Regions from separate parts of the Bradyrhizobium sp. WYCCWR 12699 genome, predicted to be linked through region 2. Evidence: predicted binding sites of a transcription regulator. Region 2 holds the regulator's gene; each other region holds the start of a gene.
What was found. The regulator HrcA, encoded in region 2, represses chaperone genes, less so after heat shock. The targets are predictions, from matches to a motif close to GTTAGCACTCNCNNNNNGNGAGTGCTAAC.
Positions count from the first base shown of each region.

Region 1: a site for HrcA is predicted at 1,275-1,303, ahead of RPS27_RS09170 (co-chaperone GroES). Genes of this name have one in related genera too.
Region 3: a site for HrcA is predicted at 1,243-1,271, ahead of RPS27_RS29720 (co-chaperone GroES). Genes of this name have one in related genera too.

Region 1 covers NZ_JAVTJN010000021.1:22,710-24,978, forward strand. Annotated here, with positions in the region: gene groL (chaperonin GroEL) at 1-872, opposite strand, end outside; gene RPS27_RS09170 (co-chaperone GroES) at 919-1,233, opposite strand.
Region 2 covers NZ_JAVTJN010000030.1:736,800-739,068, forward strand. Annotated here, with positions in the region: gene grpE (nucleotide exchange factor GrpE) at 1-420, opposite strand, end outside; gene hrcA (heat-inducible transcriptional repressor HrcA) at 516-1,604, opposite strand; gene rph (ribonuclease PH) at 1,810-2,269, shown strand, end outside.
Region 3 covers NZ_JAVTJN010000036.1:995,964-998,232, reverse strand. Annotated here, with positions in the region: partial or broken gene groEL (chaperonin GroEL) at 1-840, opposite strand, end outside; gene RPS27_RS29720 (co-chaperone GroES) at 886-1,200, opposite strand; gene RPS27_RS29715 (usg protein) at 1,579-1,866, shown strand; gene RPS27_RS29710 (tetratricopeptide repeat protein) at 2,031-2,269, opposite strand, start outside.

The sequences.
Region 1 (2,269 bases), on a different contig from region 2:
TCCTGCAGCATGGCCTTGCGGCGATCGCCGAAGCCCGGAGCCTTGACGGCCGCGACCTTCAGGCCGCCGCGCAGACGGTTCACAACAAGCGTGGCCAAGGCCTCGCCTTCGACGTCCTCGGCGACGATGACCAGCGGCTTGCCGGTCTGCACCACGGCCTCGAGCAGCGGCAGCAGCTCGTTCAGCGAGGAGAGCTTCTTCTCGTTGATGAGGATGTAGGCGTCGTCCATCTCAACGCGCATCTTGTCGGCGTTGGTGACGAAGTAGGGCGAGATGTAGCCGCGGTCGAACTGCATGCCCTCGACGACGTCGAGCTCGGTCTCGAGCGACTTGGCTTCCTCGACGGTGATGACACCCTCGTTGCCGACCTTCTTCATGGCGTCGGAGAGGAACTTGCCGATCTCCTGGTCGCCGTTGGCCGAGATGGTGCCGACCTGGGCGATCTCGTCGTTCGAGGTGACCTTCTTGGAGTTCTTCTGGAGGTCTGCAACCACAGCCTCGACCGCGAGGTCGATACCGCGCTTGAGGTCCATCGGGTTCATGCCGGCGGCGACCGACTTGGCGCCTTCCTTCACGATCGCCTGGGCCAGCACGGTGGCGGTGGTGGTGCCGTCGCCGGCCGCGTCAGCGGACTTCGAGGCGACTTCGCGCACCATCTGGGCGCCCATGTTCTCGAACTTGTCGTCGAGCTCGATCTCCTTGGCGACGGTGACGCCGTCCTTGGTGATGCGGGGAGCGCCGAACGACTTGTCGAGCACGACGTTGCGGCCCTTCGGACCGAGCGTGACCTTCACCGCGTTGGCGAGGACGTCGACGCCGCGCAGCATCTTGTCGCGCGCTTCAACCGAGAATTTGACTTCTTTGGCTGCCATCTGGAATTTTCCTTAAGGTGTTTGACTGGAGGGAGGAGGGAGGCTCTTAAGCCGCCTTCTTCTTGGACTCGGCGACCTCGAGAACGCCCATCACGTCGCTCTCCTTCATGATCAGCAGGTCCTGGCCGTCGATCTTGACCTCGGTGCCGGACCACTTGCCGAACAGCACGCGGTCGCCGACCTTCAGGTCGATCGGGATCAGCTTGCCAGCTTCGTCGCGGCCACCGGGGCCGACGGCGACGACTTCGCCCTGGGAGGGCTTTTCCTTGGCAGTGTCGGGAATGATGATGCCGCCAGCGGTCTTCTCTTCTGCGTCGATGCGCTTGACCACGACGCGGTCGTGAAGCGGACGGAATTTCATGCAGTCCTCCTAATATTTGCACGAGTTGAGACTTCAACCTTGTGAGCAATCGATGCCTACGAGTGCTAGCGCAGACGCAGCTGAAATAGGACGGGGCTTCTACAGGAGCAAGAGCTTCCAGCAAAAAATCACACTCAGAAGTCGTCTCTGCCAGAATCATTTATCGTAGCTAACTGGCCCGGCCGCTATTAGCGCAGTGTGAGGTTGCCCTGCTCGGCCGAGGTCTGCACGATTTCGCGGCGGATGCTCTTGGCCTGGAAGAACGCTCAGACATTGGTGCGCTCGAGAGTCTTAGTAGTTGCTAAAGCCATTCTTGGTCTCATTGACTGCTCGGATACGGCTCCGGCCGAAACGAACCCTAGCGCTGATGAACGCGCGACGTAACAGGAGTTCGCCGGGCTTGCTTCAGTGGACGGAATTCTCATCGAGTTAGCCGCGACATCCGCAACAGCCAAGGAGTGTGAACAGGTTCGGGATGCCGTCTCGTTCTAGGCAAGCCGATCTTGAAAAATAGCGCCTTTTTTCATCTCGCTCCATCGCTAACCTTGGCAGTTGACCGGAGCTGGATGAAAGCGGCCAGGGGCCGGCGGCGACCTCTTCAAGGAGCTGAACGAAACGCCCGCGCGGGAGAACTGAATCAAGACGAGATCAGCGCTCACGCAAAGTTCAATCGCGCTTCGTCCGCCCTTCTTCCGCGGTGATGCTGATGATCGTATACGCATGCTTCTCGCGTCTTATATTGCGACGAGATGGGCTTCCGGGGAGGCAACGAGATGCAACGCCCCCGGTTTCACCGCATCTTCTTCAGACCGCTCGCGAAGAGTGGGGGCGGCACACGACTGGATCGGGGGATACGCCGAGTCCGCCCCCGCATCACCTTGAGAGGATTGGTGACGCGAGTTTGAAGGTAGCAAACAAGGCGATAGCGTAGCTACTGCAACTATCTCACACCAGGATGGCTCGCATGAGGGTTGAATCGGCCGTGGCGATAGGTTGTATGCTGTTGGGTCCTCGGGTGTCCCGGCTGTGCGGAGAG
Region 2 (2,269 bases):
CTTCAGGCCCTGCGGATCGAGCTTCTTCACGCCGTGCTTTTCCAGCGCGTTGAGCAGCGACCGCTCGGTGAGCTCAACGCCCTCGATCAGCGAGATCAGGCCGGGATCGGCGGCGGCGCGAGCCTCGGGTGGAACGGCATCGAGCGCGCGCTGGAGATTGTCGGCGATGTCGAGCACATCGCGGGCAAAGCCGGTAATGCCGTAGAGGCGGGCGTCGGCGACTTCCTTGGTGGTGCGCTTGCGCAAATTCTCCATCTCGGCCAGCGTCCGCAGCGTGCGATCGCGCGCCTCGGCGACTTCCTTCTGCAAGCTCTCGACCGAGCCTGGCTCGGGATCGTCGGGCATGATGTAGGGCTTCGACACCACGGGCTCGCCAGTCGGCGCGGCCGCGTCTTCGGGTTGCCGGTCTCGATCGGTCATCGGCTCTTATCTCGAACTCGTTTCCAGGGATTGTTGGCCCGGATATCGTGCTTTGAGCCGCGAAAATCAAGCGGCCGTGATCGGATCGAACCCGATCAGCCCCCCAATAGGCGGCTGACGATGCGAGCGGCGTAGTCCACGGTCGGGATCACGCGGGCATAATTCAGCCGCGTCGGCCCGATCACGCCCAGGACACCGACGATGTGGCCGGCGGCATCCCGATAGGGCGAGATGATGGTGGAAGACCCCGACAGCGAAAACAGCTTGTTCTCGCTGCCGATGAAGATGCGCACGCCCTCGGCCGTCTCGGCCCGGCCGAGCAGATCGATCACGCCGCGCTTGGTCTCGAGGTCGTCGAACAGCAGGCGGACCCGCTCCAGATCCTCCAGCGCGTGCAAATCCTCCAGCAGATTGGCGTGGCCGCGCACGATGAGCTGGCGGTCCTCGTTCTCACCGCCGGACCAGCTGGCGATCCCGGCGGAAATCACCTTCTGTGCCAGCTGATCGAGCTCGGCGCGGGCCTCGCCCAACGCCGTCTCGAGCTCGAGCCGCGCTTCCGCCAGGGTCCGGCCGCGGATTCGCGCATTGAGGAAATTGCCGGCTTCGGTGATCGCCGAGGAGGGAACTCCGGGGGGCAGCGTCAGCACCCGGTTCTCGACCTGGCCGTCCTCACCGACGAGGATGACCAGCGCTTTCTCCGGTTCCAGACGGACGAATTCGATGTGCTTCAGCCGCGCATTGGATTTTGGCGTCAGCACCACCGCGGCGGCCCGGGTCAAGCCCGACAGCCGCGTCAGCGCCTGGTCCAGCGCGGCCTCGACCGAATGCGCCTGACCGACGGACGTGAGCTGGCTCTGGATCGACTGCCGCTCGGCCTCGTTGAGGTCGCCGACCTGCATCAGGGCGTCGACGAAGAAGCGCAGGCCGAGTTCCGTCGGCAGCCGGCCGGCGGAGGTGTGCGGCGCATAGATCAAGCCGAGCTGTTCCAGGTCGGCCATGACGTTGCGGACCGAGGCCGGCGACAGCGGCATCGCGATCAGGCGCGAGATATTGCGCGAGCCGACGGGCTCACCGGTCGCGAGATAACTTTCGACAATTTGACGAAAAATGTCACGGGAACGCTCGTTGAGCTGGGCAAGGCCTGCGCGCGGCGCGATCAGATGGATCGGATCGTGATGGGCCACAGACTGTAACTCCTCTCAGATACTCATAATTTGTCTATCCCCGAGGCGTCTGACAAGCGTGGCGTTTGCGGACCCGGAATCAGGGCAGGAATCGAGAGAGGAATCGAGGGAGAAATCGGGGGATGAATAAGCCCTTGCCGCCCACCCTCACCCCCCCTACAAGCACCGCCAACAGCCTTATCCCGTGAGTTTTGGAGGATTTCCCATGCGGCCAAGCCGCCGTGCGCCCGACGAATTGCGCCCCGTGACGCTGGAGCGCGGCGTGGTCAAATATGCGGAAGGCTCGTGCCTGGTGAAGTTCGGCGACACCCATGTGCTCGTCACCGCCACGCTGGAAGACCGCCTGCCGCCGTGGCTGAAGGGCCAGGGCCGCGGCTGGGTCACCGCCGAATACGGCATGCTGCCGCGCGCAACCTCCGAACGCACCCGCCGCGAGGCCGCCGCCGGCAAGCAGAGCGGCCGTACCGTCGAGATCCAGCGCCTGATCGGCCGCTCGCTCCGCACCATCGTCGACCTCGAAGCACTCGGCGAGCGCCAGATCACGGTCGATTGCGACGTGCTGCAGGCCGACGGCGGCACGCGCACCGCCTCGATCACCGGCGCCTGGGTCGCACTGGCCGATTGCATCAACTGGATGAAGGCGCGCAACATGATCAAGGCCAATG
Region 3 (2,269 bases), on a different contig from region 2:
GCCCGGAGCCTTGACGGCCGCGACCTTCAGGCCGCCGCGCAGACGGTTCACGACCAGGGTCGCGAGCGCTTCGCCTTCGACGTCTTCGGCGACGATGACCAGCGGCTTGCCGGTCTGCACCACGGCCTCGAGCAGCGGCAGCAGCTCGTTCAGCGAGGAGAGCTTCTTCTCGTTGATGAGGATGTAGGCGTCGTCCATCTCAACGCGCATCTTGTCGGCGTTGGTGACGAAGTAGGGCGAGATGTAGCCGCGGTCGAACTGCATGCCCTCGACGACGTCGAGCTCGGTCTCGAGCGACTTGGCTTCCTCGACGGTGATGACACCCTCGTTGCCGACCTTCTTCATGGCGTCGGAGAGGAACTTGCCGATCTCCTGGTCGCCGTTCGCCGAGATGGTGCCGACCTGGGCGATCTCGTCGTTCGAGGTGACCTTCTTGGAGTTCTTGACGAGGTCGGCGACCACGGCTTCCACGGCCAGGTCGATACCACGCTTGAGGTCCATCGGGTTCATGCCGGCGGCAACCGACTTGGCGCCTTCGCGCACGATCGCCTGGGCCAGCACGGTGGCGGTGGTGGTGCCGTCGCCGGCCGCGTCAGCGGACTTGGAGGCGACTTCGCGCACCATCTGCGCGCCCATGTTCTCGAACTTGTCCTCGAGCTCGATCTCCTTGGCGACGGTGACGCCGTCCTTGGTGATGCGGGGAGCGCCGAACGACTTGTCGAGGACGACGTTGCGGCCCTTCGGACCGAGCGTGACCTTCACCGCGTTGGCAAGGATGTCGACGCCGCGCAGCATCTTGTCGCGCGCATCAACCGAGAATTTGACTTCTTTGGCTGCCATCTGGATTTTTCCTTGAGGTATTTGATTGGAGGGAAAGAGGGGCTCTTAGGCCGCCTTCTTCTTGGAAGCGGGGACGTCGAGGACGCCCATGATGTCGCTTTCCTTCATGATCAGCAGGTCGACGTTGTCGATCTTGACCTCGGTGCCGGACCACTTGCCGAACAGCACGCGGTCGCCGACCTTCAGGTCGAGCGGAACCAGCTTGCCGGCTTCGTCGCGGCCACCGGGGCCGACGGCGACGATTTCGCCCTGGGAGGGCTTTTCCTTGGCAGTGTCGGGAATGATGATGCCGCCAGCGGTCTTCTCTTCTGCGTCGATGCGCTTGACCACGACGCGGTCGTGAAGCGGACGGAATTTCATGCAGTCCTCCTAAGCATTTGCTCGGGTTGAGGTTTTGAGATTGTTAGCAATCGGTGCCCGCGAGTGCTAGCACGAGCAAGGCTGAAATAGGACAGGAATTTTGCGGGGGCAAGGGCTTCTAGCAGAAAATTTGGCGCTCTGAAGGCTCGGCTGCCAGAATGTCTTTCCATCGTTAACCGGGTTTAGGGACCGTATTAGCACGGTGCCGCATCTGCTGCTAACGCATTGAATTTCAACAGCTTGTTAAACTTTTGGGCTTGAGATGGATTGTCAGTTTGCGTCACATTTCTCTCATGTGAGCGCATCAGTACCGGGTGGCTCGTAAGGCGCACACCGACCAAGCCGCCCCTTGAATGCGCTCCTGCAAAGGAGGTTGGCATGGGCTTGCGGAGTGGGGTCGTTTCCGAGGATTTCCGGAAACAGATGCTGGGTTACGGGCTGACGACGGCGCAAATTCTCTACCGCATGCCGGATCATCCCTCGCTGCTCCAGACCTATGTCTGGCAGAACTACGACATGTTTCCGAAATTCCCGGCGCTGAAGGATTTCCTGGCATTCTGGCAGGAGAAGCTCGACGGCCCCCTCCATTCGGTCACCGTGGCGCATTCCAAGCTGATCAAGCCGGCCGAGCTGCGCGCCGTGGATGGCGTGTTCCGGCTGCATTGAGGACACCGGTCTCGTAGGGCGGGCAAAGGCGCGTTCTTCGCGCGCCGTGCCCACGCTTTTTCCGATCCGGTTACAGATGCGTGGGCACGCTTCGCTTTGCCCGCCCTACGATATCTCGGTTGGAGCTGCGCCGTGCGAACGCGCTGTCGTCGCCCGAGGCGCGATCAGGCGCCGCTGCTGCAATAGCGCTGCCACATCGCGCGATAGGCCTCGTCCACCGCTCGCCCGTAGGAGACGGGGTTGCCGGCGGCGGCGGCCCGGATCTGGTCGGGCAATGCGAGGCGCACCTTGTCGAGCTCGCCGATCTCCAGGGCGCGGCTCGTTGCGATGTCGATATAGGCCTCATTGCTGTCGGTGACCCAGTCGGGCAGGCCGAGCGCCGTGAGGATGGAGCCGGCGGCAC